3 regions of the Nocardia sp. NPDC060255 genome follow, and region 1 is predicted to be linked to each of the others. Evidence: riboswitches for the same ligand, from Rfam matches in the RefSeq annotation. Region 1 holds a riboswitch; each other region holds the start of a gene.

The links. Region 1 has a riboswitch for cobalamin ahead of metE (5-methyltetrahydropteroyltriglutamate--homocysteine S-methyltransferase). Riboswitches for the same ligand answer to the same signal wherever they lie in the genome.
Region 2: another riboswitch for cobalamin. It lies ahead of ACFWF1_RS05420 (CbtB-domain containing protein); the one in region 1 lies ahead of metE (5-methyltetrahydropteroyltriglutamate--homocysteine S-methyltransferase).
Region 3: another riboswitch for cobalamin. It lies ahead of ACFWF1_RS25875 (CbtB domain-containing protein); the one in region 1 lies ahead of metE (5-methyltetrahydropteroyltriglutamate--homocysteine S-methyltransferase).

The regions. Positions count from the first base shown of each region.
Region 1 is NZ_JBHXAU010000003.1:351,399-356,966, reverse strand. Features, by position in the region: gene ACFWF1_RS09970 (short-chain fatty acyl-CoA regulator family protein) at 1-256, opposite strand, end outside; gene ACFWF1_RS09965 (DUF1737 domain-containing protein) at 423-596, opposite strand; gene ACFWF1_RS09960 (nuclear transport factor 2 family protein) at 732-1,109, shown strand; gene metE (5-methyltetrahydropteroyltriglutamate--homocysteine S-methyltransferase) at 1,455-3,740, opposite strand; cobalamin riboswitch at 3,912-4,054, opposite strand; gene ACFWF1_RS09950 (glycosyltransferase) at 4,353-5,228, shown strand; gene ACFWF1_RS09945 (pyruvate carboxylase) at 5,344-5,568, shown strand, end outside.
Region 2 is NZ_JBHXAU010000001.1:1,172,411-1,177,978, reverse strand. Features, by position in the region: gene ACFWF1_RS05435 (A/G-specific adenine glycosylase) at 1-713, shown strand, start outside; gene ACFWF1_RS05430 (alpha/beta fold hydrolase) at 710-1,456, opposite strand; gene mhuD (mycobilin-forming heme oxygenase MhuD) at 1,550-1,864, shown strand; cobalamin riboswitch at 1,942-2,097, shown strand; gene ACFWF1_RS05420 (CbtB-domain containing protein) at 2,126-2,320, shown strand; gene ACFWF1_RS05415 (CbtA family protein) at 2,311-3,108, shown strand; gene ACFWF1_RS05410 (hypothetical protein) at 3,144-3,635, shown strand; gene ACFWF1_RS05405 (OsmC family peroxiredoxin) at 3,723-4,163, opposite strand; gene ACFWF1_RS05400 (DMT family transporter) at 4,271-4,591, opposite strand; gene ACFWF1_RS05395 (FMN-dependent NADH-azoreductase) at 4,593-5,240, opposite strand; gene ACFWF1_RS05390 (TetR/AcrR family transcriptional regulator) at 5,381-5,568, shown strand, end outside.
Region 3 is NZ_JBHXAU010000015.1:33,460-39,027, forward strand. Features, by position in the region: gene ACFWF1_RS25865 (FAD-dependent oxidoreductase) at 1-343, shown strand, start outside; gene ACFWF1_RS25870 (CbtA family protein) at 403-1,257, opposite strand; gene ACFWF1_RS25875 (CbtB domain-containing protein) at 1,288-1,503, opposite strand; cobalamin riboswitch at 1,543-1,684, opposite strand; gene ACFWF1_RS25880 (SAM-dependent methyltransferase) at 1,729-2,574, opposite strand; gene ACFWF1_RS25885 (cation:proton antiporter) at 2,647-3,987, opposite strand; gene ACFWF1_RS25890 (ATP-grasp domain-containing protein) at 4,014-5,279, opposite strand; gene ACFWF1_RS25895 (methylaspartate mutase) at 5,276-5,568, opposite strand, start outside.

The sequences.
Region 1 (5,568 bases):
CGCCGGCGGCGTCGATCAGCACCTCGTGCAGGTCGGACACGAGGCGCGCGTCCGAGTCCGCGGCGAAGAACTGGACGTCGAGGTCGAAGGTGGAGTTGAGTTTCAGCAGCACCGGGATGGTGAGCGGCCGCTGATCACGTTCCAGCTGGTTGAGATAACTGGGTGACAGATCAAGCGACTTGGCCAGTGCCGCCTGGGTGAGTCTGCGTTCCTCGCGCAACCGCCGAAGGCGCGCGCCCGCATACATCTTCCGCACGGAAAGATCGTAGTCCCGGGTCTTCGCAATCATCGCATTTCCGGGCTACTTCTACCTGGAAATATGCTGCTGCAAGGTATTTTGCGCGATATCCCGGCTGCGTAGCGTGCGAAGGGCAGTCACTGCCCAGCTCGGGCGTGGCGAAGAAACACATCCTACGTGCCTGCTAATCGTCGTCCCGGATCACCGCCTGTGCCGCAATCACGTTGGTGCCGTTGAAGGTAACCGCGGGGGAGCCGTGCAGTCGGTAGCCCTGCGCGAGCAGCTCGCTGATCCGTTCGCAGAACGAGGCGTCGTCGACGCCGGTGATCAAGCGGTAACGCAGTGGTTGGTCGGTCATGCCGTCAGCCTAGGGCGCGGGGCGGACAGTGCCGGAAAGTCAAAAGCTTCCGAACCGAGCAATTGCTTGGTTCAATCGAGAGGGCGTTGCGCACAACGCGGTTCGCCCGTCCGGCAGCAGAAAGTGAGCCCGCCCATGCCGACTCCCGACGAACTCGTCCGCGATATGTGCCGCAGCTGGTCCGACCCGGATCCGGACCGAATCGCCGCCTTCTTCGCGGAAGATGCTGTATACCACAACATTCCGCTCGAACCGGTGGTCGGCCGCACCGCCATCCGCGACTTCATCGCCGGCTTCCTGACCACCTTCGAGGCCATCGACTTCGAGATTCACCACCAGATCACCTCCGGCAACCTGGTCATGAACGAACGCACCGACACCCTCCACAGTGCGGGCAAGCCGATTCCGCTTCCGGTCACCGGCGTCTTCGAAGTGGCCGACAACACCATCCTCGCCTGGCGCGACTACTTCGACATGGGCGTCATCAACCGCGCGTTCAACCTGGAAGGTTGACCGGCTTCGGCCCCGGGAAATTCGTGGCAACTGGTCGGAACCGAACCGCGAGCGCACGCGTCGAAGGTGGATAGGGGCGATTCATGGAGTGGTTTCACTAGGTGCAAGGAGGGGTTGGGATGGATCGTTGTCCCGGGTGTCATACGGCGTGGCGACGAGGGATGAGCTCCAGGTCGCGGCAGCAACCGGTCAAGCGGGCCGAAGAGCCGTGCGAGCGATACACGTCACGGCGGCGCCGGGTCTCCCGACCCGAGCCCGAGGCGGGCTGAGGGCGAAGATGATCGAGCTCGGCGCCGCCGCCTGGATCAGGCGGCGGCGCCGAGCGTCAGTGAACAGCCGAGACGGTCAGCGCACGGCGGTCGCGGCGGCGACCATGTTGCGCAGCGACGCCTCCACCTCGGCCTGGCCGCGGGTCTTCAGACCGCAGTCGGGGTTGACCCACAGTCGTTCGGCGGGAACGGCTTTCAGTGCCGCGCGTAAGGAGGTGGTGATCTCCTCGACGCTGGGCACCCGGGGCGAGTGGATGTCGTAGACCCCCGGCCCGACGCCGAGGTCGAAGCCCGCCGCGTTGAGGTCGTCGAGCACCTCCATTCGCGAGCGCGCCGCCTCGATCGAGGTCACGTCGGCGTCCAGGCCGGCGATCGCGTCGATCACCTCGCCGAACTCCGAGTAGCACAGGTGGGTGTGCACCTGGGTGGCGTCCGAGACACCGGAGGTGGCCAGGCGGAACGACTGCACCGACCAGTCGAGGTAGGCCTGCTGATCGGCCTTGCGCAACGGCAGCAGCTCGCGCAGCGCGGGCTCGTCGACTTGGATGACGCGGATGCCCGCGGCCTGCAGGTCCACCGTCTCGTCCCGGATCGCCAGCGCGACCTGCCGCGCCGAGTCGCCGAGCGGCTGGTCGTCGCGGACGAACGACCAGGCCAGGATGGTGACCGGCCCGGTGAGCATGCCCTTGACCGGCTTCGCGGTGAGCGACTGGGCGTAGCTGATCCAGTCGACGGTCATCGGCGTCGGCCGCTTGACGTCGCCGAACAGGATCGGCGGCCGCACGCAGCGGGAACCGTAGGACTGCACCCAGCCGAGCTCGGTGGCGGCGAAGCCGTCGAGCTGCTCGGCGAAGTACTGCACCATGTCGTTGCGCTCCGGCTCGCCGTGCACCAGCACGTCGAGGCCCAACTTCTCTTGCAGCGCAATGACATCGGCGACCTCGGCGCGCATCCGGCGGATGTATTCCGCCTCGTCGATCTCGCCTTTGTTGAACGCGGACCTGGCCAACCGGATGGCCGAGGTCTGCGGGTACGAGCCGATGGTGGTGGTCGGCAGCGGCGGCAGGTGCAACTGCTCCTGCTGCAGTACGCGGCGCTCCTCGGCGGGTGCGCGGCGGATCGTGTCCGGGCCCAGCTCGGCCAGCCGGGCCCGCACCTGCGGGTCATGCAGCCGGGTGTCGGCCTGCCGCGCCGCCAATGCCGCACGGGTGTCGGCCAATTCGGCGTCGATCGCCTCGGTGCCCGCGGTCAGCGCGGTCGCCAGCAGCCGAACCTCGGCCACCTTCTCGGTACCGAAGGCCAGCCACGACCGCAGCCGCTCGTCCAGCTTGGTCTCCGCGGCCAGCGTGTACGGCACGTGCAGCAGCGAGCAGGAGGTCGAAACCGCCACCGAGGCAGCCGAACCCAGCAGGGTGCCGAGGGTGGCGAGCACGGCGTCGAGATCGGCGCGCCAGACGTTGCGTCCGTCGACCACACCGGCCACCAGCAGCTTGCTCGCCAGCGCCGGAATACCGGCGACATCGGAAACACCGGTGCCGGAGGTGAAGTCGAGCGCGATGCCCTCGATGTCGGTGCTCGCCAGCGCGTTCAGCGCCGCGTCGGCGTGCCCGAAGTAGGTCGCCACCAGGATCGCCGGACGCTCGGCCGACGCGGTCAGCTCGGTGTAAGTGCTTCGCACCAGCTCGATTTCGGCCTCGGTGAGGTCGGTGACCAGCGCGGGCTCATCGATCTGCACCCAGCCGATGCCCGCCTCGGCCAGCAGCCGGAGCAGTTCGGAATACAGCGGGACGAGTTCGGCGAGCCGGTCCAGCGCCGCCCCGCCGGTGGCCTTGGCCAGCTTCAGGAAGGTGATCGGGCCGACCACCACCGGACGGGCGGGCGCGCCGAGCGCGAGTGCCTCGCGCACCTCGTCGAGCAGCTTCGCCGGGTTCAGCGAGAACGCCGTGTCCTGGTCGATTTCCGGCACCAGGTAGTGGTAGTTGGTGTCGAACCACTTGGTCATTTCCAGCGGTTCGATGCCGGCTTTTAGGTCGGACCCAGCGTTGCCGCGCGCGGCGGCGAAGTAGCGGTCCAGCGGATCGGCGATCCCGGCCACCCGCGGCGGCAGCGCGCCGAGCAGGACGGCGGTGTCGAGTACCTGGTCGTAGTACGAGAAGGTGCCCACCGGAATCGAATCCAGGCCTGCCGCTTGTAGTTCGGCGAGTTGGGCGTGCCGCAGGTCGCGGGCGACGGTGTGCAGCTGATCGGCGTCGATCTTGCCTGCCCAGTAGGCCTCGGTGGCCCGCTTGAGCTCACGCCGCGGTCCGACCCTAGGTAGCCCGAGAACCGTTGCGGTGAACGGTGTCTGATTTACAACAGTCACGTTGTCTCTCCAGTGCTGGTGTCGTGGGCCGTCGCCATGCGGGCTGCGCGGCTACCGGGTGACACGTCAGGAGATTCGACAACAGAGCCCGACACATCAAGTACTGGTAGACCGCGCGCCCAGATCCACGAGGCGGTGGCCGTCGGATACGGCGTATCCGACACGGCTGGCAGGTCTTCGGACTCACAGGCACCGGCCTGGTCGGCCGACCTACTGGCCGTCGCTTCCCGGGTGTGGTGCGCCCAGTGCTTGTAACGGCGTTCGTTCCTGCTTACCGCTGCGGGACAGTCCCGGATTCCCACCGGGTTCCCTCTCGCCCGTCCGCCCTTTCGGGGCGGCCGAACTCGGCTCCGCAACGCGACGACGGGGCTCCATCTCGTACGCGCGCGGTGAACCAGCTGCACCCTCCAGCATAGGGCGCGTGGCGGGAGCGCGGTGCGGCCGGGCGGTGCGGCGGTCGCTCTCGATCGGCTGGCCCGCGTCATCTGGTCGCCTGTCCAAGTCTGTGAGGAACCCCACGGAAATCGGGTGTAGCCCAGCTTTCCGGAATATGTCTAAAGTTGTCACCCTCTGGGGAGGGCTTCGGCGCGGGGGTCGATAGCAGGAGTGCTTGTGACGACTGAACGATCGGTATCGATCGTCATTCCGACATATGTGGAGACGGTCGCGGGCCGTGATCTGCTCGATATACAGCTGGACGCCTTGACGCGTCAAGATTATCCGGGGGAATTCGACGTTGTCATCGCCGACAACGGCTCACCGGTCGACGTGCGCGTCCATATCGAAAATCACCAGGTCCGGGATCGGCTGAAGCTCCGGTATGTTGATGCGTCGGGTGGGTGCGGTGCCGCATTTGCCCGAAATGTCGGGGCCGGTAGTGCCACGGGTGAGGTGTTACTGTTCTGTGATCACGACGACCGCGCGTACCCGAGCTGGGTCAGTCGCATGGTCGAGTTCCTGGACGAGGGCTACGACCTGACTTGTTCTGCGATCGAGGGTGATTCGCTCAACACGGACCACCCGCGCCTGGTCGCCAACATCCCGGCGCCGGACCAATTCCAGCCGCCCGGCGTTTATGCTCCTGTGATCATCGGCACCAGCATGGCGTGCCGCGCCGAGGTCTATCGGAAGCTCGGCGGACAGGACGCCAGCTATGCCGCCAACGAGGATCTCGAATTCGGCTGGCGCGCCCATCGAGCGGGATACCGCCTCGGCTATCTGGCCGAGGCGCTGATCGCCTATCGCTACCGTCGCGGTTTCCGGCCCGGCTATCGGCAGGGCCGTAGCAGAGGTCTCGGCCTTGCGCGACTGAACGGCGAATTCCCCAAGAATGGTTTACCCGAAATTCATCTTCCCGAAGTTTTGTTACGGATGATTCGGCTGCCCTTTACTCGCGGATTAGTCGCCGAAGAACGCGGACTGATGATCGGCCTCGCGGTAGGTCAGTTCCGGGGCGGGTTCCGGCATCGCACGATGCACTGGATCTGACGATGTGATGTCGCGGGGCACGGATCTTCGCAACAGTGCTAGCCCGGGTTGTGAAGATGCTTGCGAAGGCCCCTTCCGTGTCTGCGTGGGGGCGGAGTCCGGGTACCTTAGGCGGATGTTCACGAAAGTTCTGGTTGCCAACCGCGGCGAGATCGCCATCAGGGCCTTTCGCGCGGCCTACGAGCTCGGCGTGGGGACGGTAGCCGTCTTCCCGTACGAGGACCGCAATTCGGTCCATCGGATGAAGGCGGCCGAGTCGTACCAGATCGGTGAACAGGGACACCCGGTCCGGGCGTATCTGTCGATCGACGCGATCGTCGACGCGGCAAAGTCGGCAGGC
Region 2 (5,568 bases), on a different contig from region 1:
CGCGCTGGCCGGTGCCCTCGGCGATGGCGGCCTCCTCGCAGGCCGAGGTGCTGCGCGCGTGGGGCAAGCTCGGCTATCCGCGCCGGGCGCTGCGGCTGCACGAATGCGCGCGGGTGCTCGCCGCGGAGCACGGTGACGAGGTGCCGGCCGACGTGGACGTACTGCTCGGCCTGCCCGGCATCGGGGCGTACACGGCGCGGGCGGTCGCGTGCTTCGCCTACGGACAACGAGTTCCGGTGGTGGACACCAACGTTCGCCGAGTTGTCGCTCGGGCGGTGCACGGCCGTGCGGAGGCGGGTAATCCGTCGTCGCGTGATCTGCCGGAGACGGAAGCTCTACTGCCGCAACAGATCGATCGTGCGGCGGTGTTCTCGGCCGCGTTGATGGAGCTGGGTGCGACGGTGTGCACGGCGCGCACACCGGACTGTTCGCGCTGCCCGCTGCCGAGTTGCGCGTGGGTCGCCGCAGGCCGTCCCGTTTCCGAAATCGTCCGTCGCACACAGAAATACGAGGGCACCGACCGCCAAGCGCGCGGTAGGTTGCTCGATGTCCTGCGCGGCGCGACGGGACCGGTGGAGCGGGTGAGTCTCGACCTCGCCTGGCCCCTCGATCCCGGCCAGCGAGCCCGGGCTCTGGACTCGCTACTGGTGGACGGCCTGATCGAGCAAACCGTCGACGGTCTCTTCGCGCTCGCCGGTGAAGGCGGCAACTAGACGTTCAGCACGCGGCGGAGGAAGCGCTCGACGGCTTCCCGGTACTGGCCGGGCTGGTCGTCGTGCACGAGATGCGCTGCGCCCGAGACGAGTACGTGCTCGGCATCGGGATGTGCCTCGGCCATCTGACGCATCTGGCCGGCCGGGGTGATGGTGTGTTCGCCCTCGAGCAAGAGCGCGGGCACCCGGATGGCGTGCCACTGCGGCCAGAAGTCGCGGCTCCCCCACTCCTCGGAGATATCGCGGAACGTCGCGACCGACCCGTGCAGCCGGTATCCGTCCGGGCCGTGCTCGAACGAGTTGAGGAAGTACCGACCGGCGACCGGCCCGAAGAACCTCAGCACCGCATTCGCATCCGGAAACGGTTGCGGCCACGCCTCGATCATCGCCGCCCAATTCGCGGCGGTCCGGCCGGTGAAATCCGGGGCGATGTCCTCGACCACCAGCGCGCGCACCCGATCGGGGTAGGTCGCGGCGAACACCCAGCCGTGCAGCGCGCCCATCGAATGCCCGATCACCACCATGGGCTCGGTGATGCCCGCGGTCGCGGCGGCCAGATCGGCGACGAACGCCTCGGTGGTCAGCTCGGCCGGCGCCGGCCTGCCGTGCCCGGCGGCGTCGAAGGTGTAGACGTGGCCGTAGTCGCGCAGCCAGTCCAGCTGATCGTGCCAGGTCCTGGCACTGCCCATCAATCCGTGCAGCAGCAGGATCGGCACACCCGCGCCACCTTCGTCGTGCAACACCCCGCTGATTCTGCCCGGCGCGCCCCGGCCGTGCGCGGTGCCCCCGATATGGCCCATACCGGACGGACGCTGGCGGGTCGTATTGTCGAGCCCATGGCTGTTGTGAAGATCAACGCGATCGAGGTTCCCGAGGGCGCGGGCCCCGAGTTGGAGAAGCGGTTCGCCCACCGTGCGCACGCGGTCGAGGGCTCCCCGGGTTTCCTCGGCTTCCAGCTGCTCCGGCCGGTCGCCGGTGACAAGCGGTACTTCGTTGTCACCCAGTGGGATTCGGAAGAGGCGTTCACGGCGTGGCGGGACGGGCCCGCGCGCGAGGCGCATGCGGGCGAGCGGCGGCAGCCGGTCTCCACGGGCGCGTCGCTGCTGGAATTCGAGGTCGTCATCGACGTGGCCGCGAAGCCTGCCGACTGACCTGTCGAGCACTGCCGGGCGGGCTGACTTGCCCGGCGACTCGCCCGACATCAGGGCGGGCCCCTGCTGTCGTGTTGACGGCGGGTGCTTCCAGGTGTCACAGTTCGGATGACAAAACGCGAGGGTGATGCGGTAATCCGGTGAAATTCCGGAGCGGTCGCGCCACTGTGTTCCATGCACCGAGTCCCTGGGTGCCGGATAGCCAGACACCGGCTCCTTCGCAACCCATTCGACGGGACGCGCATCCCTAGGAGGACTCGCATGGCTATCGCGCATTCGCCGAGCCGGGCAACCGATTCACTGGCCACTGTGCTCGTCACAGTAGGTGTCGTTCTACTCGCACTGCTCACGCTGTACCTGGTCGGCTTCGATCAGGGCGTCATCTCGCGCAGCGGGATGTACCTGCATGAGCTGATGCACGACGGACGTCACCTGCTGGGGCTGCCGTGCCACTGATTGGTTCCCTGAAGACCCTTTTGTTGCGCGGCCTGCTAGCCGGTCTCATCGCAGGCTTGCTGGCCGCCTCGGTCGGCTTCTTCATCGGCGAACCGAAGGTCGATGCCGCCATCGCCATCGAGGAGGCCGGTAGCGCGGCCGCCGCGGATCATCCGCACGGCACGGAAGCGGAAGCGACCAACGGGCATTCGCACGGCGACGAGGAAGAACCGCTGGTCAGCCGCACCGGCCAGAAGGCGGGGCAGTTCCTCGCGCTCGGCCTGGCCGGTCTCGCGCTCGGCGCCATCTTCGCCTCCGTCGCGCATTTCGCCCGCCGCTACACCACGCTCTCCGGGCCGAAACTCGCGCTCGGCATCGGGCTCGGCGGCTGGGCCGCGATCGTGGCCGTGCCGTTCTTCAAATATCCGGCGAACCCACCTGCGGTCGGTGATCCGGAGACGATCAACCAGCGCACCCTGCTCTGGGTGGCCGCCGTGCTGCTCGGCCTGGTGGCCGTCGGCGCGAGCGTGTACGTCTACAAGTTGCTGCGCGGTCAGCTGAGCACGCTGCGACTGATCGGTGGGCTCGCCGCGTTCGTCCTCGCGACAGCGGCGGGTTACATCCTGCTGCCGGGCATCAACGAGGTGAAGGCGGACTTCCCGGCCGCGCTGCTGTGGCAGTTCCGGGCGTCCTCGCTGGCCGAGACCGCGACGCTGTGGGCCTGCCTGGCCCTCGGCTTCGCCGCGCTCAGCGAATTCGCCACGCGCAGTGATACTCCGGTACGAGAGTCGATCGCTACCGCGGGCTGATCCGCATCCGGAAGACGCAGGGCAGTGTCGGTGTCATGACCGGCACTGCCCTTTCCTTTTTGCCCGCACCGCTGCGTTCGGGCGTACCCGCACAACCACCGCGCGCCGTCCTCGTCGCGTTCGTCGGCCTCGTCGTCGCCCTGCTCGCCGGCGTCGCCGAGGCGATCGAGCAGTCCGCGCTGCTACTGGAGCGCGACGAGGTCGACATAGCGGACCTGACGACCGGGCTGGCCGTGCGGCTCGGGATCTACCTGGTCGTTCTCCTCGTCGCCATCCGAATGACGCACGGCGCCCGCTGGGCCCGCCTGCTGCTGACCTTCGGCATCGGCGTGATCGGGCTGCTCTCCTTGATCATCGAACCGCTCGCGGCGCTGCTCTCCGCGGACAAGTTCGGCGACCTGTTCGCCCACCTCACCATCGAATCCGCGGTGATCGGTCTGTTCCGCACTGTCCATATCGTCGCAGTCCTGATCGCCATCCCCGCGATGTACCACCCTGCGGCCCGCCGCTTCTTTCGCCGGGCCTGACCCATTGCTCACCCGAAATCGGTTGTCACACAAAACTGCCCGGCTCCCGCACCACAGTGCGCGAACCGGGCAGCCTGCTGTACCGAGTTAGACGAGGGCCGCGTCGAGGAGGATGTGGTCGACGCCGGCGAGGGCCTTGCTGACCGGGCAGCCCGCCTTGGCGGCCTCGGCCGCGGCGGCGAAGCCGTCGGCGTCGAGGCCGGAGACCTTGCCGCGCACGGTCAGCTTGATGCCGCTGATCCGGAAGCCACCGGCCGGGTCCGGGCCGAGGGTCACATCGGCACTGACGTCCAGGCTCTCCGGCGTGCCGCCCGCATTACCGATCTGGGCCGAAAGGGCCATCGCGTAGCAGGACGAGTGCGCCGCCGCGATCAGCTCCTCCGGGCTGGTGGTGCCGTCGGCGTCCTCGGCGGAACGCTTCGGGAACGACACGTCGTACTTGCCGACCCCGGAACTGGCCAGCTCGACCTGTCCCGACCCCTCCTGCAGAGTGCCGGTCCAGGCAGTACGCGCGGTACGTGTAGGCATCACGGTCCTTTCGCTGATTATTGGATGCAGCCCGAGCTTAGCCAGCCTGCCGCCCCGCGTCTGCGGGTCGGACTAGAGCGCACTACGAGCAACGTTGGCGCCATTCGTCATTCGGGATTGGTGACCCTGGCGAGCACGATGCCGCCGATGATCAGCGAGAGGGCGAACACTCGGCCCGCGCTGAGCGGATCCTTGTTGAACACGATGCCGAGGCCGATGGCGCCGACCGCGCCGATCCCGGTGAAGATCGCGTAGGCGGTGCCGACCGGCAGCGTCTGCATGGCCCTGGACAGCAGGTACACCGCGGTGACGCCGAGCACGAAGCAGATCACGGTCGGCACCAGGCGGGTGAAGTTCTCCGTCGGTTTGATGCTCTGTGACCAGACGATCTCGACCAGGCCCGCGATGCCCAGGACGACCCAGTTCACGTCAGTACTCCTTAGCGAGATTGCGTGCGGTCTCGAGGGCGAGCGCGTACGACTCGTGGTGCTTGCCGCGCAGGTGGGCCAGCGCGGGATCCTGGCGGGCGTTGGCCAGTTCGGCATTGATGAAAACCGTGTCCTGGACGGCGAAATGGCCCGCGAAGAAGTCGCGCAGGAAGCGCTCCTGGTAGTCGAAGGCGGCCTTCGGCGCACCGGGCGAGTAGGCGCCGCCGCGGGCGGTCGCGACGACGAAACGGCGGTGGCCCAATGACATTCGCGGGAACGTCACCTGATCCAGCCAGGCCTTGAGGGCGGCCGGAATCGAGTAGTTGTACATCGGGGAGCCGATCAGGATGACGTCCGCGGCCAGCACCTCGGCCAGCAGCGGCTCGACGATCGCCCACGCCGCAGCTTGTTCCGGCGTGCGCACCAGCTCACTGAGCCGGCCGAGGTCGGTACTTCCCTGCGCAAGCACCGCATCGCACAGCTCGGTCCACGCCGCATCGATGAACGGGATCGGGTCGGCCGCCAGATCCCGGTAGCGGTAGCCGCCGTCTGGATTCCCGGCTCGCCACGCATCGGCGAATACCGCACTCAGCTCCCGGCTGATCGAGCTGGTGCGGGCGCTCGCATCCAGGTGCAACAACGTACTCATAACTAGACCTCACTCTGTGTTTCCGTGCCGTCGGACGACCAGCGGCCAACTGGACGTCGTGTCCACTTAGTGCCAGATCGACAGTATCGGCAACCGGACACTATGTCCACTTATTCCGGAACTCGGGTACAGTCAGCGACATGACCAGGCACTCAGATCTGCTCAGCGGGCAATCGGCCGCGCCGCCCGAGCGCGCGGACGCGGCACGCAACCGGGCCAAGGTGCTCGCCGCGGCCGCCGAACTGTTCGCCACCCGCGACCCGCGGGCCGTGACGATGGACGACATCGCCAAGGCGGCGGGCGTCGGCCGCGGCACGCTGTATCGCCG
Region 3 (5,568 bases), on a different contig from region 1:
ACTGATCACCGACGCCGACACCGCCCCGGTCTTCCGCCCGCACTACACCCTGCCGATCGGCCACAAATGGGACCGGGTGCCGGGCGTAACACTGGTCGGCGACGCCGCCCACCTCGCGCCGCCGAACGGCGAGGGAGCCAACCTGGCCTTGCTCGACGGCGCCGAACTCGGCAAAGCCCTCGCCGCCCATCCCGGCGACATCGAGGCCGCGATCGCCGAATACGAGCTCGCCATGTTCCCCCGCAGCACCGATATCGCCATCGACGGCGCCGAGCTGCACGAGTTGATGTCCGGCGACAACGCACCACACAGCCTGGTCACCATGTTCACCGGACACGCGTAGACCCGCCGGATCGGCTCGACATCCATCCGGCGAGAATCACAACGCCGTTGCGGCGCTTCCTATGTGGCGACACCTGCTTCCGCAGCGTCTGATCTACGCGTCGGCTCGAACAGCTTGCCGCTCAACGTAGCGAAGACCAGTCCGATCGACAGCCACAGGATTGCCTGCGCGGCAATCGAATACAACCGGAACCGATAGAGGTCATCGGCGGGGAATCCCGGATACACGATGCCGCCCGACGAATCCGTCAGCGGCTGCGGTGTTTCGGTCGCCTGCCTGCCGAATTCGGCGGTGTTCGCCGAAAGATGCCCCAGCTGAGGCAAAAGCAGCATCACGATCCCGATAGCCACCACGAAGGCGAGTGCCGCAAGCAGGCTCGCAGTCCAATTGCCAACGCGCGCTGCCAATCTCCGACCCAAGAGGACCGCGCCGAGCAGGAACAGCGAGGACAACACCACCATCGTCAGATACAACGCCGTCCGGTCCCTGATCGTATCCGGATGCCCGATCGAGGGCGGGTTCGCCGGATACTTCAGGAACGGCACCAGATACACCGCCGCGAAGAACGCCCCGGCCAGCAGCAGCGCCAGGTTGCGCGCCGACACCTTGCCGACCCGGCCGACGCTCAGCGCGTAGGCGACCGCGAACAGTCCACCCATGGCGACACCGAACAGGATCATCCCGAGGCCGATCCCGACATTGGACTGCACCGTCCGGGTGAACACCTCCGCGCCCATATCTCCCATCGGGTGGCCCGCGGCCTTGTCCAGCGCCTCCTGCGCCTCGTCCCTACCGCTTTCGTAGTCGATCGCCCGCTGGATCACCGGCTCGGCGAAAATCCGCGCGAACACGAACGCCAGCAACCCACCGATCGCGCCCGCGAGCAGGCCGCGACCGATTATCTGCTTCTCCATACCGCTACCACTCGCTCCGGCCGAGCCGACTCAATGGCACGGGAAGCCGAGGAAATGCCTTGCGTCGTGCACGAATTCGTGGACGTGGGTGTCGCTGCCGAAAATCGACACCGCGCCCTGATCGATACCGACGAAGTAGTAGATCAGCAGTGCCCCCAGCACCGTGCCGACCAACCAGAGCGTGCTCGAGACCGAGGCGCTGAGCGGACGAACCGTCACACCGGCATGCGGAACATAAGTGGCCATGCGGGACTCCTTCCAGGGATTGCGCGTCCCTACGTCCAGAATGAAAACTCCTGCCGAACCGAGTTTCTGACTCACACACCGCTATTCACAGCATGTTCACAGCGGCGCGACCGCTCTGGATTTACACCAGATTCCTCATACCCAGCAGACGTCAACTCTAGAAGCGGTCGAAACGACAGGTCAAGGATCGCCGAACGCCGTTACCCGAGCGTGTTCCGAAACGCCCTATTGCTTACGCCCGATCGCGGCATATCCGGCAGCGGGCGGTTTCAGCACAGCGGCGGAGTCCGCAACGGCCAGCGGGACAACAGCGTTCGGATCCGGCGCGGTGCCGCCGGGAAACCACCGGCCGATCGGCACGATGCCCGGTTCGATCAATTGCAAACCCGAGAAGAAGCGGGCGACCCCGTCATACGTACGCGCTTCCATCCGTATACCACTGGCCTCATAGGCGCGCACCGTGCCCTGGACCGCCTCCGGATCGAGGTCGGCGGTGAGGTGCGTCATCACTAGAAACGAGCCTGGCACAAGCGGTTCCAGCAACTTATCGATGACCTGGTACATCTGCTCGCCGGGCACGAAGTGGCACAACGCGATCAGGCTCAGCGCGACCGGCTCGGCGAAGTCGATGGTGTCGCGAAGTTGCGGCGCGGCAAGGATTTTCGCCGGTTCGGTGACATCGGCCTCGATGTACTGGGTTCGCCCCTCCGGCGTGCCGATGAGCAGCGCGCGAGCATGGGCGAGCACGAGCGGATCGTTGTCGACATACACCACCCGCGCATCGCGGGCCGTCTCCTGGGCCACCTGGTGCAGATTGGGTTCGGTGGGGATGCCGGTGCCGATGTCGACGAATTGACGGATGCCCTGTGCGCCGAGGTAGCCGACCGCGCGACGCATGAACTCGCGGTTCTCTCGTGCGACCAGCCGAACATTGGGAATGGCCTGCTCGATCGTGTCGGCAGCCAACCGGTCGGCCGCATAGTTGTCCTTGCCGCCCAAGAAATAGTCATAGATGCGGGCACTGTGCGGCTGTCCCTGCTTCAGATCGGTCATCCCGTTCGCCTCCGCCATGACACCCTCCTGCCCTCGACACCCAAGTCTCCCTATCGAGTTAACCACTCCACCCGACCCGCATGCGTCGAGTCACGGCCGCTGCGGCGCCAGTTCCTCGGGTGCCGGTTCGATGCCCCGGCGGCGCAGGTCGGCGCCGGACAGCAGCGGCCACCCCTTGCGCAGCACATAGTCGAGCCAGCAGCCACAGGCCTGGGAGGTGAGCACGGCGGTGAGCACCAGGGTTGTGTAGAAGGTGGCGTTGATGATGCCCGCGTCGAAGGCCACCGAGGCCATCACGATGCCCGGCCCGCCGCGGGCATTCTGGGTGATGGCGAGATTGACGATGTCGAGGCGGCTCATCCCGGCCAGCTTGGCGCCGAGACCCACGGACAGGAACACCACCAGCGACGTGCCGACCAGGAACCCCACCAGCATCAGCGGGTCGAACGTCGTGGAAAGGTCGAGCCGGTAGCCGACGATGGCGAAGTACAGCGGAACGAAGAAGTGTCCTGAGACATCGCTGATGGACTGCATTGGGTCCCGGAATCGTTCCTGCTCAGTACCTTTCATGCCGCCCATCACGCCGAAGCCGGCCAGCAACGCGGCGAACGCCGGCGTCACGTCGAGGGCGGCGGCCAGGGAGACATAACCCAGGAACACGATGAGCATCCACGCGATGGGCGAATTGCGCGCCACCACATTCCATTCGGCCCGGGAGAGCGTACGCAGCACGGCAGGCATAACGGTGAGCGCGACGATCACGTAGGCGGCGTTGACCGCGATGTGCCCGCCGATGGTCGCGGTCAGCTCATCACCGGCCGCGCCGAGGGTGGCGCCCGCGATCGCGGTGGCCACGGAGAGCACTCCCCACAGCGCAATGTCCTCCAGCACAGCGGATCCCAGCTGCAGACTGGCGAAGCGGGTATGCAGGATGCCGAGGTCGTAGAAGATCTTGGTGATGACCGGGATCGAGGTCACCGCCGTGGCGGCCGCGAAGACGAGCACGACGGCCTGCTCGCTCCCCGCGGTACCGGTGAAATCCGCGAGCGGCAGCAGCGGCGCGGCAACGAGGGCGATGAGGAACGGCAGCGGCGTGCCGATCCCCAGAATCCACGCGGTGGCCGTGCGATTCTGCCTGCCCAGCAGATGCTTTGCGGCGCAGCCCGACACGAACATCAGCAGCAACAAGCCGAGGTTGTACAGGAACCCGAGCACCACCGCGCTGGGATCAGCCTGGTCGCCGCCGAACATCTCGGCCGCGACGCCGGGCGCGACCTTCCCGAGAACCGTTGGGCCGAGCAGAATTCCGGCCAGGATCTCGCCGACGACCTTGGGCTGACGCAGTCGGCGGAACAGCTGACCGAGCAGGTTGGCCCCCAGCAGGAGCACCAGGACGGCGAGAAGGATTTGCCCCAGCTGCGTATTCGTCATCGATGCTCTCTGCCTGTCAGGGGCTCCTACAAGAGTTCGTGTTCGAGCCGACGCAGCGTCCGGTACGACCGTTCGATCTCGGCGGCGTCCTGATGCACGAGAAACACCACACCCGGCGACGAGTTGAGATCGACCGTCGGCCTGGTCATCGCCTGATCGGCGATACGGAAGCGCACACTCTCGATAGCGGGCAGCCGTTCGAGCTCCGCCCGCAGCGCCTGGGCAGGCAGCGGAACCTCCCGGTGGGCAATGAGATTCACGCAGCGCGCCTGCTCCCGCCGCGAATAGACCGGCGGCTGCGCCGCCAGCGCGCGTCCCTCGCCGAGGTAGCAGTCCATCGTCAGGTCGACCTGGTTCACACCCGTGACGCGATCGAGGGCGCGCGGGTTGGCCAGTCCTGAGAGCCGCGCCCCGGTCTCCAGCAGCACGGGACCCGCTGCGGTGTAGATCAATTCGGTGTGCGCGGGCCCGTTCGCGATGCCGAGCGCGTCGAGCACGCCCGAAACGTAGTCGATGATCTCGGTGAAGCGCGGATCGTCCTGCGACAGCAGGTCTTCGCAGTCATAGATCCGGCGGTTGTCCCGCACGGTCACCTTGTGGCTGATCCACGCGTCGGTGAACCAGTGCTTGCCGTCCCGGCTGACCGAGTTGACGATGAACTCGTCTCCGACCAGATATTCCTGCGCCAGCACCGCCGCATTGGTCCGCAGCATCAGATTCGTCTTGCCGATGATCGCCTGGACCGCCGCCCGAACCTCCGCCTCGGAATCGCTGATGAACACGTCATCGGATCCCGCACTGTCGAGCGGTTTGACCACCACCCGCCCGAGCCCTTCGGCCCGACGCCATGCCAAAAGCCGCTCCGCATCGCTGCCGCGCCGCTGCCGTGCCGTCCGCAGACCGGCACCGGCGACCGCCTCGAGCATGTAGAACTTGTCCCGCCGCACGTGCGAGAGCGCCGGATCATTACCGCGCAAGCCAAGTTTCGCGGCGATCTCGTCGGCCACCTCGACGCCGTACTCGCTGCCCGCGATGACTGCGATCGGTCCCAGTTCGCCGAGCCTGCGCAGGACGTCGTCGGCCTGGTCCGCATAGGAGAGATCCTCCGCGAACAACTCGGCGGGCAGGCTCGCGGAGAAGGTCGCGGGCAGATGGGAACGAGACTGGACATGGATCAGCCGGTGCTGATGCCGCGCCTGCCGCGCGAGCAGCGCTCCCGTGGAAAACGCATCCACCAGTACGACAATGGACGAATCATCCTCGGGCATCGAATCTCTCATCGGTTCGGTCATGGAATCAGCCTGCTGTCATAACTATTCGCCACGTGGTCGAGCATCCCGTAGAGCGCGTCGGAGCCGAGCCGCGCCAGATCCTCGCGACCGGCGCCGGCGGGCAACGGAAGTCGGCCCAATTTCCCCCAGCGCAGCGCGCCCTGCTCATCGATCACGGAGGTGGCGGCCCCGAAGTTGTCGGTGTGCAGGCAGAACGGGACATCGAGCAGGCCTTCGGTAAAGGCCTGCAGCAGCGCCACTCCCACGTCCGCGTCGAGCTCGAGCACCGTATCGATGAGGGTCCGCGCCT